DNA from 2 places in the Pollutimonas sp. M17 genome. Region 2 is predicted to be linked to the other one. Evidence: predicted binding sites of a transcription regulator. Region 2 holds the regulator's gene; the other holds the start of a gene.

Region 1 (8,842 bases), 880 kb from region 2:
GCATTATGGCGAACGGTTCAACAGCATCAGCCACCTGGCCGGCGCCGGCCTGGCCGTTGTGGGCGGCGTGCTGCTGATCGTCATGGCGGCCCGGTTGGGCGACCCATGGAAGGTCGTCAGCTTCAGCATCTACGGGGCCATGCTGCTCTGCCTGTATCTGGCGTCCACCCTGTATCACAGCCTGCGCGGCCGCGCGAAGAGAATCTGGTGCAAGTTCGATCATTGCGCCATCTACCTGTTGATCGCGGGCAGCTATACCCCCTTCACGCTGGTCAGCTTGCGCGGAGCCTGGGGCTGGTCGCTGTTCGGCACGGTATGGGGCCTGGCGATCCTGGGCATCATCCAGGAAATATGGCTGGCCAAAGGGCTGCGCATACTGTCCCTGCTCATTTACGTGCTGATGGGCTGGCTGGCGGTCGTCGCCGCCGTGCCGCTCGTCGATGCGCTGGGCTGGGAAGGCTTCCTGTGGCTGGCGGCGGGCGGCCTGATCTATACCGTGGGCATCGCGTTCTACGCCACCGACGAGAAATGGCGCTACGGCCACGGCGTATGGCATCTGTTCGTACTGGGCGGCAGCGCCTGCCATTACTTCACTGTCGCGGCCTACGTGGCTTGACGCCCGGGACGCAGGGAAATTTATGACATCCGGCAATTATCTTCTTCCAGCCCCCTTGGGCAAAATTCTTTCGCGTTTGCCCGCCTATCCCGGCTCGCTGATCTTCGCCGCGGGGCTGAACCTGGCCCTGGCGCCGCACTTGCCGGCCGATACCTTGCGCATGCTGCAGGGCAGGGCCTTGCGCATACGGCCGCGCGATGCCGGCGTGGCTTTCGACTTCATGTGGACGGACGGCCGGTTCAAGGCCATCGCTCCGGTGGCCGCGCCGTCCCTGACGATTGCCGCGAACGTGCACGACTTCTATCTGCTGATGCAGCGCAAGGAAGATCCCGACACCTTGTTCTTCAGCCGCCGCCTGAGCATGGAGGGCGATACCGAACTGGGCCTGCTGGTGAAGAATACGCTGGACGCCCTGGATATGTCGGTATTCGCGCCCAGCCACATGGCGCCGGCGCGGCTCTTCGGCCGCGAGCGGGTCCGGCGGGGACCCGGAACAGCGGCCTGAAACCGGGTGGGGCCCGTCTTGGGCCTGCGGCCCCGCTCTTGCTGTCAACAGGCCCGGGCATGCGGAGGTGAAGAAAATGATTCATGACAGAAGGAAGCTGCCGCTGGTCTATTCCTGTTCGGGATGCTCCAGCGCAGCGCAACTGGCCAACCATGTGGCGGTGCAGCTGGATCGACGCGGCCTGGCCGAGATGTCATGCATCGCCGGTGTTGGCGGCGATGTGCCGTCGCTGCTGAAAACCGCGCATTCCGGGCGGCCCATGGTCGTGATCGATGGCTGCCCTCTGGAGTGCGCCAGGAAATCCCTGGAGCGACACGGCATCGTTCCCGATGAGCATGTGCAGCTGGGCCGGGAAGGCGTCAGAAAACGCTATCACGAGGACTTCGATCCGCAGCAGGCGGAACAGCTCATCCGCAAGGTGGCGGGCACCATCGAAGAGCGAGGCCTGTACTCCGACAAGCAGGCCCTGGCCTAGCGTAAAGCCGCATGGGCCGCGGCGACTGTCCGGCGGGAGCGCGACTGCGGCGCGATGCGCGCCTTAGCTTCGTCGCAGGATGAAAGCAGGAAACAGCGAAGCCACATCGTCCAGCAATTGGTCGCTGGGATAGCCCGGCTGCGCGGACGTGTTCAAGGCCGGATTGTCGCAGCCCTGGCTGCGGAAAACCTGCAGGGTGTAGTTGCGCACGCCCATGTCCGCCAATGCCCGCGCCATCTGTTTTACCTCGTGTTCAGGCAGCAGCGCCGGATGCAGCGTGCTGCGGCATTCGTACTCCACGCCGCTGGCCAGTACGGCGTGCAAGCTGGCCAGGGCGGGCGCGCCGCTGCCGGTCACTTGCGTGATGCGGGCATAGTCGGCAAAGCCGGCCTTGATGTCCAGCCCCACCCAGTCCAGCAGCGGCAAGATGTCGGCCAGACGCCGGGGATGGGTGCCGCCGCTGTGCAGGCCTATCTTGTAGCCCAGCGCACGCGCCTGGACTATGGCCTCGGGCAGGCCGGGGTCCATGGTGGGCTCGCCGCCGCTGAACACCACGGCATCGATCAGGCCCACGCGGCGGCGCAGCAGGGCAAGCACGTCCTCCCACGGCAAGGGGCTGTGCGCCGTGCGCTCCTGCAGATGCGGGTTGTGGCAGTAGCCGCAGCGCCAGGGGCAGCCCTGCACGAACACCACCGCCGCCAATTGACCGGGGTAGTCCGTAGCGGTGAACGGCGTCACGCCGCCCACCTTCAGGCTGTGGCGGCGCTCCGCCTGTTCAGGCACGGCAACGTCCGGCGGTTCAGGCCGCAAGCCGGGCCTCGCGTTCGCTGAAATACTTGCGCTCGTGGAACTCGCCCTTCTTGCCGATGTTGAACGACGACATGGGGCGGTGATAGCCCATGACGCGCGTCCAGATTTCGCAGGGCTGGCGTTCGTCGTCGGAAAGGGCCGGGGTGGCGGTCGATGCCATGGTGTGTTGTGCAAAGGATGTCATGCTGGTTTCTCCTGGAGTGGTGTTGAAAATGGATAATGGCTTCTCGATGCCGATAGCCTCAAGCGGCCTGGCGCAGCTTTCGCGCCAGGATTTCTTCGTCGCATTTGGGGCAGAATTCATGGCTGCCGCCCAGGTAGCCGTGAACCGGGCAAATGGAAAAGGTCGGCGTTACGGTGATGTAGGGCAGCTTGAAGCGTCCCAGAGCGCGCTGCACCAGGGCGCGGCAGGCGGCGGCGCTGGACAGCGGCTCGGTCATGTACAGATGCAGCACCGTGCCGCCGGTGTATTTGCGTTGCAGTTCGTCCTGGCGCTCCAGCGCCTCGAAAGGATCGTCGGTGCAGCCCACCGGCAGTTGCGACGAGTTGGTGTAGTAGGGCATGTCCGCCGTGCCCGCTTGCAGTATGCCGGGGCAGCGCTTGCGGTCTTCCTTGGCGAAGCGATAGGTGGTGCCTTCGGCGGGCGTCGCTTCCAGGTTGTACATGTGACCGGTCTCTTCCTGGAATTCCAGCATGCGTGCGCGCACGTGATCCAGCAGGCGCAGGGCGAAGGCATGGCCCCAGGGCGTCGTGATGTCGTGGCCGTCGTGAGTGAAGTTGCGGATCATTTCATTGATGCCGTTCACACCCAGCGTCGAGAAATGATTGCGCAGCGTGCCCAGGTAGCGCCGGGTATAGGGAAACAGGCCGTCGTCCATCAGGCGCTGGATGACCTGCCGCTTGATCTCCAGGCTGTCCTTGCCCAGTTCCAGTAGTTCGTCCAGCCGGCGCAGCAGCGCCGCCTCGTCGCCGGCATGCAGATAGCCCAGCCGTGCGCAGTTGATCGTGACCACGCCCAGCGAGCCGGTTTGCTCGGCTGATCCGAACAGGCCGTTGCCGCGCTTGAGCAGCTCGCGCAGATCCAATTGCAGGCGGCAGCACATGGACCGGATCATGTTGGGCTTGAGCTCGGAGTTGATGAAGTTCTGGAAATAAGGCAGCCCGTACTTGGCCGTCATCTCGAACAGCAGCTCCGCGTTCGGGCTGTGCCAGTCGAAATCGGCGGTGATGTTGTAGGTGGGAATCGGAAACGTGAACACGCGGCCCTTGGCGTCGCCGGCCATCATGATTTCGATGTAGGCGCGATTGATCATGTCCATTTCCGCTTGCAGCTCGCCATAGGTGAACGGCATTTCCTGGCCGCCGATCAGCGGCGTCTGTTCGCGCAGGTCCTCGGGGCAGATCCAGTCGAAGGTCAAATTGGTGAAGGGCGTCTGCGTCCCCCAGCGCGACGGCACGTTCAGGTTGTAGATGAGTTCCTGTACGTATTGCTTGACGTCGGCATAGCTCAAGGCGTCCTTGCGCACGAAGGGCGCCATATAGGTGTCGAAGGAGCTGAAGGCCTGGGCGCCGGCCCATTCGTTTTGCAGCGTACCCAGAAAATTCACGATCTGGCCGACCGCGCTGGACATATGCCTGGGCGGGCTGGATTCCACCTTGCCCGGTATGCCGTTCAGGCCTTCGTTCAGCAGGGTGCGCAGCGACCATCCGGCGCAATAGCCCGACAGCATGTCCAGGTCGTGGATGTGCAGGTCGGCATCGCGGTGGGCCTGGCCTACGGCGGGCGGGTAGACGTGGTCCAGCCAGTAGTTGGCAATGACCTTGCCCGATACGTTCAAGATCAGGCCGCCCAGCGAGTAGCCCTGGTTGGCATTGGCGTTTACGCGCCAGTCGACCCGCTCCAGGTATTCATTGATCGAGGACTCGACGTCGATATGCGTCATGCTGGCTCCGTTTCGCTATATATTGTGGTGAAACGAAGGATATTTACTATATATGGTGGTGGTCAAGCATTGGGGCGGATTATTTTGGAATAGCTTGATGCAGGTTAAATGGAAGGCGCCATGCCGGCGACAGCCGGCATGGCGCCCAAAAAATGCATGATCGATGCTTGCGGCTTCAAGGCTCGCTTATCGGTGCGAGCGGTCTCCGATGGCGTCGACGGGACACTATCCGAGTATCTGGAAATCGATCACGATTTCGCCCGGCTGGCGCGATACGTAATCGATCTTGATCTGATCGCCGAAGTGGCCTTGAAGCTGCTGTAGCAATGGCAGCGGATCGTGGTCATTGCAAAAGCGCATGGTTTCGCCAGGGTGGAGCGCGGACAGCGCGCCGAAGATGGCGGCATGGCGGAAGCGCTTGGCGACGCCGCGCGCGTCGAAGGGATGCACGCCTTCGGAAAACACAGGAATGGGGGAATCAATTGACACGATCAAGTCCTTGTAAAGAGTGGAGGTCGTGTTTTGATTATAGGTAGCCGTCGCGCCGATCCGGCTCAGAACCACATTGCCAATAAGGTTGAGTTCATTGGCTTCGCAGGGGTTTCTGGGTAAGCGCGATCGCTGCGCCCAGTATCAGCATGGCGGCGGAAACAGCCAGGCCGGTCGAGAGCGAACCGGAAAGATCGCTGATCCATCCGGCCGCCACCGGACCGACGGCCTGCCCGATGGCGAAGAGGCTGGTCGCCACCGCCAGCGAGCTTCCCCAGGCGGCCTTGGGCAGATTGGTCTTGACGAAGCCGGTGGCCGCCGACGGCACCATGAAGACGCTGGAGCCCACCAGCGCGGCGGATAGCCATGCGCCCGCGATGCTGGGCACAATCAAGGGCAGCGCCGCGCCGGCGGCCAGCACGATCATGGACGCGGCCATGGGCAGGCCGTCGCGCCGGCCATTGAAGACCCGCGCCCAGATCAGCGGCGCCAGCAGCGTCATGATGCCCAGCAGGCTCCACATGATCGAGGTGGCGGCGGCGATCGACAGTGCTTGTATGTGGCTTTGGCGCAGCCAGGCCACGATGAAGGTCATGTAGGCGATGTAGCCCAGGCCGAACAGGAAGTAGGCGGTGAATTCGGGCACGCAGGGACGCCAGGGCCAGGCGGCCGTGGCGCCGCTGGCGGAAGGTTCGGCAATGGTCCGCATGGCCGCCACGGCGGCCAGCGACAGGGGGATGCACACTCCGCCCGATCCTATCCATGCCCAGGGCCAGGCGGCCGGGCCGGCGTAATCGAACAGCCAGGGCAGCAGGGCGCCGGTGGCCAGCATGCCTATGCCCCCGCCGCTGAAGAAGATGACGATGGCACGGGTGCCCAGCACGCCGGACAGCACGCCTCCGCAGATGAAGGCGCCCGCCGCGCCGAAGCCCGCCAGGAAGCGATACAGGGTCAACAGCTGGAAGTCGTGCGTCAGGCCGTTGGCCAGCAGGGCCAGCGTGGTCAGCGCCAGGCCGGCGACGAACAGCCTGCGGTTGCCGATGCGTGCGACGAAATAGATGGTCAGCAGCGCGCCCAGCAGATACCCCAGTGCATTGGCGGTATTCAGCCAGCCGGCCTGGGCGTAGTTCAGCTCCAGGTCGGTTTTCATGGCCGGCAGGATCAGCGCATAGCCGAACCGCGCAAAGCCCACTGCCACGGCCGCGCCGCCTGAAAGCGCCCACGGTATCATTGCCGGTTTCATCGATGTTCGCCGCTGGGGCTTCCGTTGTCGTTGCCGTATTCTACCCGCCACCAGGCGGGGAGCAGCGCCCTTATCCGGGGTTGTCCGTAGCGGTCGTCGATGAGATGCACAACGCCCCGATCCTCGTGGCTGCGTATCACCCGTCCGGCGGCCTGTATGACTTTCTGGATGCCGGGGTACAGATAGGCATAGTCGTAGCCGCGCCGCGCGCCGAAGGCGCCGTCCATGCATTGTTTTATCTGCTCGTTCACGGAGTTGACCTGAGGCAGCCCCAGCGTCGAGATGAAGGCGCCGATCAGCCGGCTTCCGGGAAGGTCGATGCCTTCGGAGAACGCGCCGCCCAGAACGGCGAAGCCGATGCCCCGGCCATCCGGGGCGAAGCGCTCCAGGAAATGCTCCCTGCCGCGCTCGTCCATTCCGCGCGATTGCCGCCATACCGGAATGTCCGGGCAAAGCCGGACGAATGCGTCGGCCGCCTGCTGCATGTAATCGAAGCTGCTGAAGTAGCTCAGGTAATTGCCGGGCCGCTTCCGGTACTGGGTTTGCATGAGGCGGGCGATGGGGGCCAGGGATCGCGCCCGCTGCGCGTAGCGCGTGGATATGCCGGCGGCGACGCGGACCTCAAGCTGGTCCGGCCGGAACGGGGATTCCACGTCCACCCATGCGGTGTCTTCGGGCAGCCCCAGCGTATCCCGGTAGAAGGCCCAGGGACTCAGGGTGGCCGAGAACAGCGCCGTGGCGCGGCTGGCGGCATAGCGCTGTTCCAGGAAAGGCGCCGGGATCAGGTTGCGTATGCAGAACAGGGCATCTTGCCCCCCAAGGCCTTCAGCGGCGCCATCTCTTGCCTTGGCCTTGGGGCTGCCCGCCAGCGTGATGTCGAAGACGGAGTGGCTGCCAAACGATTCCGCCATCCGGAGAAAATGCAGGATGTCGAAATGCAATCCTTGCAGCGCGCCGTCGGCGTCTTCAGGGTGATCGGCAAAATGCTCCGTCAGCGCGCCGCTAGTCCGCAAGAGCGCCGCCAGGAATTTCGGCGGCAGGCCGGTGTAGGCCTGGTAGGCGGCTTCCTGATCGCGGAAGGTTTCGCTCCACTGCCTGAGCAGGCTGCCCAGGGCCTTCTTCAGGGCGGAAGGCGAGGCGCGCTGAACGTCGCGCAGCCGGGCTTGCGAGAGCTCGGCGCTGTACATGGCGCGGGCCCTTTCAAGCAGGTTGTGGGCTTCATCGGCCAGTACGCCGACCCGCCATTCGCGGGCCACGGTCAGGCCGTGCAGCAGGGCGGAGGTGTCGAAGTAGTAGTTGTAGTCGCCCACGATGACGTCGCTCCATTGCGCCAGGTCCATGCCCAGCCAGTAAGGGCAGATCTGGTGGCGCAAGGCTGTTTCCCTGAGCCGCACCTTGTCCATCCGGGCGGTGTCTAGGGCATCCCGGCGCGCGGCGGGCAGCTTGTCGTAGAAGGCCCTGGCCAGCGGACATGAGGCGCCATGGCAGGCTTTATCGGGATGCTCGCAGGCTTTTTCTTTGGCGGTCAGTTCCAGCACGCGCAGGAAGGGCCGGACCGCTGCCGGGCCTGAACCGGCCAAGGCGTCCAGTGCATCGAGGGCCAGTTGCCGGCCCGATGTCTTGGCCGTCAGGAAGAACACCTTGTCCAGTTTGTTGCGGGGACAGGCCTTGAGCATGGGAAAGAGCGCGCCCACCGTCTTGCCGATGCCGGTGGGCGCCTGGGCCAGCAGGCTGCGCTCCTGCAGCGCGGCCTTGTATATCGTGACGGCCAGCTGCCGCTGGCCAGGCCGGAAATCGGCGTAAGGAAAAGCCAGCGCCTCCAGGGCCTGGTCTCGATGGTTACGGTGCAGCAGCTCTTGTTCGGCCCAGTCCGCGAAGCTGTCGCATAACTGCCGGAAATGCGTTTCCAGCGCCGTGGCCTCGCAGGTTTCGACAAACAGTGTTTCGCTGCGCTTCGTAATATCGAAATACACCAGCGCAACGCGGATCGCGGGCAAGGCCAGCGCCCGGCATTGCAGATGCGCGTAGATCTTCGCCTGCGCCCAATGCAGTGCGCGATGATTGTCGGGCATGGCGTCCAGCGGGCCGCGATGCGTCTTGATTTCCTCGAGCTGATTGAGGACGGGATCGTAGCCGTCGGCCCGGCCGCGCACCAGCAGATTGCGGTATTCGCGGCTCAAGGTGATTTCGGCCAGATAGGATGAAGCCCGCCGCGCCCTCACCGCCGCGTGGCCTTCGATGCCTTCCAGGCCGGTCGGCGATGGCGTGAAGCGCAAGTCCAGGTCGCCGCGCTTGGCGGTGAACTCGCAGAGCTCTCGCACGGCGACGGCGTAGCTCATGCCGCGTCCCGGCGTACGTAGCAGACATCGACCGGCAGGCCGTGAGCGCCGCAGTAGTCCAGCCATCGCAACTGGTTGTCCTGCAAACGGTCGCCGGGGCCTTTGACTTCTATCATGCGATAGCGCCGTTCGTCGGGCCAGAACTGGATCAGGTCGGGCAGCCCCGAGCGGTTGGCGCGCACATCGGCCAGCAGGCGATGGAAAGCCGCTTTCAAATGCATGGCCGGCATGCAGTCCATCGCCAGGTCCAGCAAGGAGGCGCAGAGCACGTTCCAGGCCACAAAAGGCGATTGGATGCCGGCCTTGTCCGCGAAGTTGCGGCGTATGGTCTCGCGGTATCGCCCGGTATCCAGCTGCTCCAGGCAGGTGTCGAAATGCGCGCGGCGGCGTTCGTGAAATCCGTCCAGCATCAGGTCGGCCGG
Region 2 (8,842 bases):
CCGCAAGGTCAATCTGCCGGCCCCCGAGTAGTCCGCGAATGTTATAGTAGTTTCTTGATTGCGCAGCCCGACACGGCTGCCAGGAGTGCCTAATGAATACCCACACCGAATCCATCGATCTGCAGGCTCCGCCCTCGCCGCTGATCTTCACCGATGCCGCCGCGTCCAAAGTCAAGGACTTGCTGGCCGAGGAAGGCAATCCCGAACTCAAGCTGCGCGTGTTCGTGCAGGGCGGCGGCTGCTCGGGCTTCCAGTATGGCTTCACCTTCGATGAAACCATCAACGATGACGACACCACCATCGACAAGGAAGGTGTGCAGCTGCTGGTCGATCCCATGAGCTTCCAGTATCTTGTCGGCGCCGAAATCGACTATAAAGACGATCTCGAGGGTGCCCAATTCGTCATCCGCAATCCCAACGCCAATTCCACCTGCGGCTGCGGTTCGTCCTTCTCGCCTTGATTCATGGCGGCGCAAAGGCCGCCAGCCGTCTTTATCAAGCGGCCTTTCATCAAATAAGCTACCCCGCCCAGGCGCTTGCCGTCAGGCGGGGTATTTGCATCCCAGCACCCGCGCGCCGCGCGCGCCGGTAACCGAGGGCAGGCCCGCGGCCCGGCCATGTTCATGCGCCCAGGCCAGCCACGCGAAGGCCAGGGCTTCGACCATTTGCACCGGTACGCCCAGATCCGACGTGGGGCGAACCGGGCAGGGCAGGGCGCTGCGCAGATCGCGCATCAGCCCGCCGTTCAGCGCCCCGCCGCCGCAGACCAGGACTTCCCGGATCCCGGGGGCATGCCGGGCCAGGGCCTGCGCGACAGTGGCGGCGGTAAGCTGCTGCAGGGTCGCCTGTATGTCGTTATCGGCCAGTCTGCCCGGGCCGGCCTGGAACCGCTCGATCCGCCGGCTCAGCCAAGCCTGGTTGAACAGATCGCGCCCGGTCGACTTGGGCGGCGCAAGCTCGAACCAGGGTTCGTCGCGAATCAGCAGATCCAGCAGTTCGGCACTGGCCCGGCCGCTGGCGGCCCAGGCGCCGTCAGTGTCGTAGGCCTGGCCGATCCCGGCTTGCGCCCATAAATCCATCAGGACGTTGGCCGGTCCGGTATCGAAGCCGCGGATGCCGCCGTCGGCATCCAGCAGGGTGAGGTTGGCGATGCCGCCCAGGTTCAGTACCGCAAGCGGCTCGGCGCCGGCGAACAGGGCGTGGTGGAATGCCGGCACCAGGGGAGCTCCCTGGCCGCCGGCGGCGATGTCCCGGCTGCGGAAATCGGCAATGACGGCGATTCGGCTGCGCTCGGCCAGCACGGCGGGCGCATTGATCTGTATGGTGTAGCCAGCGGCTGGGTCGTGGCGCACCGTCTGGCCGTGCGCCCCGATGGCGCAAATCCCGGCGGCGTCCACATCGGCCTGCGACAGCAGCGCCTGGACGGCATCTGCGTAGAGCTCGGCCAGTGCGTTGCCCGCCAGCGCCGCCCTGGCCAATTCGTTCGTGCCGGTCAGGTTCAGGGCAAGGAATTCTTCGCGCAGGCCGGCCGGCATGGGCAGCGATACCGACGCCAGGCTGTGAGGGCGGCCCGCGGAGGAAAAATCGGCCAGCACGCCGTCAACGCCGTCGGTGCTGGTGCCCGACATCAGGCCAATGAAAAGAGAGGATGCCATAGGGGCGGGGCAGCGCGGCGCTTGTTAGCGCTTCGCCACTTGCGTGCCCTCGCCCTGAAGCGTCGTCAGGAAATGGATGTGTTCCTGGTATTGCGCCACGGTGTGCTCGAAGGCCTTGCGCTGCGATTTATCCAGCGTGCGGGCCACGGGCAGGTCGATCGCCAGCGGGTCGACGGGCTTCTTGTTCACGCGGAATTCATAATGCAGGTGCGGCCCGGTTGCCCAGCCGGTGGACCCGACATAGCCGATAAGCTGGCCCTGGCTGACGGAATCGCCCTTTTTCAGGCCGGCGGCGAATCGGCTTTGATGCGCGTACAGCGTGCTGTAGCCGCCGTGGTGCTTCAGGATGATGGTGTTTCCGTAGCCGTTCTGCTGGCCCTTGAATTCCACGACGCCGTCGGCCGTGGCGTGGATGGGTGTGCCGGTGGGTGCCGCATAATCGACGCCTTTGTGCCCGCGCCAACCGCCATGCACGGGATGCTTGCGCATGCCGAAGGTGGAGCTGATGCGCGAGAACTTCAGCGCGGTGCGCAGGAAAGCGCCTTTCAGGCTGCGGCCGTCGAAATCGTAATAGCTGCCCGAGCCACCGTCGGGCGCGAACCATACCGCCTCGTAGGCCTTCTTGTTATTGATGAACTCCAGCGCCAGGACGCGGCCGACGCCGATCTCCCGGCCGTCGTGGGAATAGGATTCGTAAACGATGCGGAAGCGGTCCCCCTTGCGCAGATCGCGTATGAAGTCGATCTTGCTTCCCAGGATGTCGGCGATCTGCATGGTGACGGCATCGGGGATATCGGCCTCGTCCGTGGCGGCAAACAGGGAACTGGTGATCTCGCTTTCGGCGATCCGTATCTGCTGCTTGGCCGCCTGGCTATGTTCTGCGGCGTTGAAGCCGCCCTTGCCGTCGGGGGTGATTTCCAGCCAGCGCGACACGTACTTGCCATTGTCGTTGGCGCCCGGCGTATGGTTGTAGCGCAACCAGACAAGATTGCCGTCCTTGTCCAGGGCGGCCTGTACGCTGCGGCCGGGGTACAGCTTGTAGATGGAGCGGGCGTCTTTGCTCTGCACGAGGAAGGGCTGCAAGCCCCGCTCTTGCACGCGCAGCCGCTGCAAGAGCGCCGCCAGGGTGTCGCCGCGGCGGATATGCGTTTCGCTGATGAAGGGAGAGGAAAAATCCCCCAGGGGCTGGGGGAAGGGATTCGGAAGTGCCAGATTCTGGCTGGCTTGGTAGACGGGAGGCGTTTCGGGCGGCTTCACCACGGCCAGCGCCGCGGCGCCGGCGAACAGGCCCAATGCGACCAGCACAAGGCCGTTGCGCAGAAAATGATGTGTTCGATGTGCCCGAAGGGTGTCACGATAGGAGGGAGTGCCAGTTTTCCCTTTCTTGAACATAAAGCAAAGACCTAGTAATGCGCTGCGATTGGAAGATGTGGCCGGCCGCTTGGAATACTAATAGTGCAAAGGCCGGTGAACACGCCCCTTTTTTAGGGGCCAAGCGCTCTGATAAGATGACGCCATGCGCCGATGCTGTATCCATCCAGTGCAGTACCGGGACCGCGCTCGCACGTTATGCTAGCGTATTAGGCGCGATTTTTCGAGCGTTTTTTTGTATTTTTTCTGATAAAGCCATTTTATATGCCGTCCACCGAAGCCCCAATCAGCCCCGAAGTCGAAGAATACCTGCGCATCGCCAAGCGAGGCTGCGACGAGCTTCTGGTGGAGTCCGAATTCGCCCGCAAGCTGGCGCGCAGCCATGCCAGCGGCAAGCCGTTGCGGATCAAGCTGGGGCTGGACCCCACCGCGCCCGACATCCATCTGGGCCACACGGTTGTTCTCAACAAGATGCGCCAGCTGCAAGATATGGGCCATACCGTCATCTTCCTGATCGGCGATTTCACTTCCATGATCGGCGATCCCAGCGGGCGCAACGCCACCCGGCCACCCCTCACCGCCGAGCAAATACACGAGAACGCCAAGACCTATTACGCGCAGGCCAGCCTGGTCCTGGACCCGGCCAGGACCGAGATCCGCTACAACTCCGAGTGGTGCGATCCCCTGGGCGCGCGCGGGCTGATCAAGCTTGCATCGCGCTACACCGTGGCGCGCATGATGGAACGCGAAGACTTCACCCGGCGCTTCAAGGGCGGCATTCCCATTTCCGTGCACGAGTTCCTGTACCCGTTGATGCAGGGCTACGATTCCGTGGCCCTGAAAGCCGATCTCGAATTGGGCGGCACCGATCAGAAGTTCAATTTGCTGGTCGGGCGCGAACTGCAAAAGGAATACGGACAGGAGCCCCAGTGCATTCTGACCATGCCGCTGCTGGAGGGCACCGACGGGGTCGACAAGATGTCCAAGTCCAAGGGCAACTACATCGGCATCACTGAAGCACCCGAGTCCATGTTCGGCAAACTGATGTCCATTTCCGATACCCTCATGTGGAAGTATTTCGAGCTGCTGTCCTTCCGTTCAATGGACGATATTGCCCAGTTACAAAAACAAGTAAAAGAGGGCATGAATCCGCGCGATACTAAAGTGGCGCTGGCCCAGGAAATCGTGGCCCGCTTTCATTCGGCCAAGGCGGCCGGCGATGCGCTGGCCAGTTTCGAGGCGCGCTTCCGCGATGGGGCGATTCCCGATGAAATGCCCGAAGTCCAGGTTGGCGCCGGCCCCCTGGGCATCCTGAAGGTGCTGCGCGAAGCCGGCCTTGTGGCCTCGGGAGCCGAAGCGCAGCGCAATGTGGAGCAGGGCGGCGTGCGCGTCGACGGCGCACGCGTCGAGGACAAGGCCCTGCAGCTTTCCGCGGGCACCTATGTCGTACAGGTGGGCAAGCGCAAGTTTGCCCGTGTCACATTAACCGGCTGACGGCCTTTATACCAGGAGCATGACATGAAGCTGACCAGTGAATCTTTTACAGATCAGGGAACCATCCCCGAGCGCAATGCCTTCGGCAAGATCGACGGGCAGAATCACGTTGCGCTGGCTGGCAATGCCAATCCGCATCTGGCCTGGTCCGATGCGCCCGATGGGACCCAGTCCTTCGCGATCATCTGCCACGACCCCGACGTTCCCAGCAAGCCCGACGACGTCAACCAGGAAGACCGCGAGATTCCAGGCACTTTGCCGCGCGTCGATTTCTATCATTGGGCGCTCATCGATATTCCGGCCGGGGTGTCCCAGATCGCCGAGGCGGCCTATTCGGACGGCATCACGCCGCGTGGCAAGGCGGGCCCTCTGGCGCTGGACGGCACGCGCCAGGGCGTCAACGATTTCACCACTTGGTTCGCCGCCGATCGCGATATGAACGGCGATTACTTCGGCTATGACGGCCCTTGCCCGCCATGGAACGATTCCATTGCGCATCGCTACGTATTCACCGTATATGCGCTGGACATCGCCGAGCTTCCCTTCGAGGGCCGTTTTACGGGCGGAGATGTCATCAAGGCCATACAAGGCCATATACTGGCCCAGGCATCCATAACGGGCCTCTATACGCTCAATCCCCGCCTGGCCGGCAAGCGCTGATTCTGCGTGTTCCGCCTTGCATGAACGACGCTCAAGCCAGATTGAGCGATGCGCCCGGCATAGGGGGCCGGGCGCCTCCAAAACCGCGGTTCAACGGGGCATTGCCTGCGGTTTACGTCAAATTAAGAGCCATTCGGGCTAAAATAAGTTCTTTGTTCTTCCGCTAGCCGCCACACCACACCAGGATATCCAATGTTTGACCGTTCCCGCACTCTCGATCAAGTCGATGCCGACGTCTGGGCCGCCGTCCAGAAAGAAAACGTCCGCCAAGAGCAGCACATCGAGCTCATCGCCTCCGAAAACTACACCAGTCCCGCGGTCATGCAGGCCCAGGGCACGCAGTTGACGAACAAATACGCCGAAGGCTATCCGGGCAAACGCTACTATGGCGGCTGCGAGTACGTGGACATCGTCGAGCAACTGGCCATCGACCGGCTGAAGGAAATCTTCGGCGCCGAGGCGGCCAACGTCCAGCCCAATTCGGGTTCGCAGGCCAACCAGGGCGTCTACATGGCGGTGCTCAAGCCCGGCGACAAGGTATTGGGCATGAGCCTGGCCGAAGGCGGCCACCTGACGCATGGCTCGCCGGTCAATGCGTCGGGCAAGCTGTACGACTTCGTCTCCTATGGCCTGGATGCCAACGAAGAACTCGACTACGATCAGCTTGAAAAGCTGGCCAGGGAACACAAGCCCAAGCTCATCGTGGGCGGCGCCTCCGCGTATTCCCTGCGCATCGATTTCGAGCGCATGGCCCGCATCGCTCACGATAACGGCGCGCTCTTCATGGTCGATATCGCCCATTACGCAGGCCTGGTGGCCGGCGGCGCCTATCCCAATCCCGTGCCGCACGCCGATTTCGTCACCTCGACCACGCATAAATCGCTGCGTGGTCCGCGCGGCGGCGTCATCATGATGAAATCCCAATTCGAAAAAGCCGTCAATTCGGCGATTTTCCCTGGGATCCAGGGCGGTCCGCTGATGCATGTCATCGCCGCCAAGGCCGTGGCCTTCAAGGAAGCGCTGTCGCCCGAATTCAAGGACTACGCCGCGCAAGTGGTCAAGAACGCCGACGTCCTAGCCCGTACGCTGGTGCAGCGCGGCCTGCGCATCGTGTCCGGCCGCACCGAGAGCCACGTCATGCTGGTCGACCTGCGCGCCAAGGGCATCACCGGCAAGGAAGCCGAAGCGGTCCTGGGCGAAGCCCACATCACGGTCAACAAGAACGCCATCCCCAACGATCCCGAAAAGCCCTTCGTCACCAGCGGCATACGCCTGGGCACCCCGGCCATGACCACGCGCGGCTTCAAGGAAGCCGAAGCCGAGCTCACCGGCCACCTGATCGCCGACGTCCTGGACAATCCGCGCAACGCAGAGGCCATCGCGGATGTGCGGGCGCGCGTCAACGAACTGACGGCGCGTTTGCCGGTGTACCGTTAACGCGGGGACGGACCCGGATTCGTCCGGGGCCAGCCAGCCATGAAATGCCCGTTCTGCGGTAGTTTCGATACGCAAGTGATTGACTCTCGTGTCTCGGAAGAGGGGGACACCATACGCCGGCGCCGCCGCTGCACGGCATGCGAGCGCCGCTTCACCACCTATGAACGGGTTGAGCTGGTCATGCCGGCCTTGGTCAAGCGCAATGGCACGAGGGCCGAATTCGACGTCAACAAGCTGCGGGCCAGCCTGAATCTCGCCTTGCGCAAGCGGCCGGTCAACACCGAAGACGTCGACGCCGCGGTGGCGCGCATCGAGGAAAGCCTGCTGGTAAGCGGCTTGCGCGAGGTCAAGTCCGACTACGTGGGCGAGTTGGTCATGAACGAGCTCAAGAAGCTCGACCAGGTCGCCTACGTGCGCTTTGCATCGGTTTACAAAAGCTTCGAAGACATCGGTGAATTCGTCAAGGCCATAGACGAAATCCAGGTGCCCCCGAAAACGTGAACACCGGCCAGGTAGTCGACGACGAGCGCTGGATGCGCGAGGCCCTGCGGCTGGCGGAAAGCGTCATGTATATTACGGCGCCCAACCCCCGGGTCGCCTGTCTGATCGTACGCGGCGGCCAGGTGCTTGCGTCGGGCGCCACGCAGCCCGCGGGCGGGCCTCACGCCGAAGTCGTGGCCCTGCGCCAGGCGGCCGGGCAAGGCGTCGACGTTGCCGGCGCCACCGTTTACGTCACCCTGGAGCCTTGCAGCCACTTCGGCCGCACGCCCCCCTGCGTGGATGCCCTGATCGCGGCACGCCCCGCGCGGGTGGTGATCGCCATGAGCGATCCCAATCCCCTGGTGGCGGGCCAGGGCATCGCCCGCCTGAAGGCCGCGGGCATTGCCGTCGCCACCGGGGTTTGCGCCCAGGAGGCCTTGTCCGTCAATCCCGGCTTCGTGGCTCGCATGACCCGCAAGACGCCCTGGCTATGGTTGAAGCTGGCGGCCTCGCTCGATGGGCGCATTGCCTTGCCCGACGGGCAGTCCCAATGGATAACCGGCCCGGCCGCGCGGGCGGACGGCCACCACTGGCGGGCGCGCAGCTGTGTCGTGCTGACGGGATCGGGTACGGTGATGGCGGATAATCCCCAGCTGAACGTCCGGCATGTGGAGACAACCCGTACACCCATCAAGGCCATTGTTGATACACGCTTCGAGGTCGACGAAAATGCACGGATATTCGACGGGACGTCCGCCTGGATCTTCACCTGCGCCTCCAATCCGGAGAAGGCCTCGCGGCTGGCCGGAAAGAATGTCCGGGTGGTGCAATTGCCGTCCGCCGGCGGCCGGGTCGACCTTCAGGCCATGTTGCGCTGGCTGGGCGAGCACGACGTCAACGAGGTGCACGTCGAGGCGGGCGCAAAGCTGAGCGGGGCGCTGCTGCAGGCCCAGTGCGTGGACGAGCTGCTGCTGTACATGGCCCCCGTGCTGCTGGGCGAGGGCATGGGCATGGTGCGCATGGGGACGCTGCAGAGCCTGGCGCAGGCTCAGCGGTTCGAATTCCTGGACACAAAAAACGTGTCGCCGGATCTGCGCATACGCGCGAGGCACATGGATCGTTGGAACGCTTTGCTGCATGTATTGCGGCTATAAGGGAATCAAAAGATGTTTACGGGTATCGTCGCTGCTGTCGGCAGGATCATCGAAGTCTCTCCGTTCAATGACGGTCTGGAAGATGCCGGCGTGCATTTGAGGATACAGGCGCCTGGCTTTTTGCGCGATACCACCAAGCTGGGCGATTCCATCGCGGTGCAGGGCGCATGCATGACCGTGGTCGAGCTGGATGCCGACAGCTTCAGCGTCGATGTTTCGCGGGAAAGCCTGAACCGTACGGCGGGCCTGGACGCCGAAGGCGACGTCAATCTCGAACACGCCCTGCGCATGGGAGATTCGCTGGATGGCCACCTGGTATCGGGCCACGTGGACGGGCTGGGCGAAGTCAGTCATTTCGAGCCCGTGGGCGAATCATGGGACCTGCGCATCCGCGTGCCGCAGAACATGGCGCGCTTCCTGGCCTACAAGGGGTCCGTCACCGTCAATGGGGTCAGCCTTACCGTCAACGAGGTGGACGACGATATCAGCGGCTGCGAGATTCGCATCAACCTGATACCGCATACGGTGCAGGTCACCACGCTGAAGGACCTCACGGCCGGCGCGCTGGTCAACCTTGAGATCGACATGATC

What was found. Region 2 encodes NrdR, which represses ribonucleotide reductase genes. Its sites were predicted from a motif close to CACNANATNTNGTG; they were not measured.
Positions count from the first base shown of each region.
Region 1: OEG81_RS07215 (ribonucleoside triphosphate reductase) is a predicted target of NrdR. The motif match lies at 4,394-4,407, and genes of this name have one in related genera.

Region 1 covers NZ_CP107548.1:1,496,929-1,505,770, forward strand. Annotated here, with positions in the region: gene trhA (PAQR family membrane homeostasis protein TrhA) at 1-616, shown strand, start outside; gene ubiT (ubiquinone anaerobic biosynthesis accessory factor UbiT) at 639-1,121, shown strand; gene OEG81_RS07200 (putative zinc-binding protein) at 1,198-1,596, shown strand; gene OEG81_RS07205 (anaerobic ribonucleoside-triphosphate reductase activating protein) at 1,660-2,379, opposite strand; gene nrdD (anaerobic ribonucleoside-triphosphate reductase) at 2,396-2,590, opposite strand; gene OEG81_RS07215 (ribonucleoside triphosphate reductase) at 2,649-4,349, opposite strand; gene OEG81_RS07220 (DUF2249 domain-containing protein) at 4,575-4,838, opposite strand; gene OEG81_RS07225 (YbfB/YjiJ family MFS transporter) at 4,933-6,081, opposite strand; gene OEG81_RS07230 (ATP-dependent DNA helicase) at 6,078-8,420, opposite strand; gene OEG81_RS07235 (VRR-NUC domain-containing protein) at 8,417-8,842, opposite strand, start outside.
Region 2 covers NZ_CP107548.1:617,134-625,975, forward strand. Annotated here, with positions in the region: gene OEG81_RS02940 (DUF6776 family protein) at 1-31, shown strand, start outside; gene erpA (iron-sulfur cluster insertion protein ErpA) at 93-461, shown strand; gene OEG81_RS02950 (anhydro-N-acetylmuramic acid kinase) at 543-1,655, opposite strand; gene OEG81_RS02955 (M23 family metallopeptidase) at 1,680-3,047, opposite strand; gene tyrS (tyrosine--tRNA ligase) at 3,291-4,520, shown strand; gene OEG81_RS02965 (YbhB/YbcL family Raf kinase inhibitor-like protein) at 4,545-5,180, shown strand; gene glyA (serine hydroxymethyltransferase) at 5,373-6,617, shown strand; gene nrdR (transcriptional regulator NrdR) at 6,657-7,118, shown strand; gene ribD (bifunctional diaminohydroxyphosphoribosylaminopyrimidine deaminase/5-amino-6-(5-phosphoribosylamino)uracil reductase RibD) at 7,115-8,251, shown strand; gene OEG81_RS02985 (riboflavin synthase) at 8,264-8,842, shown strand, end outside.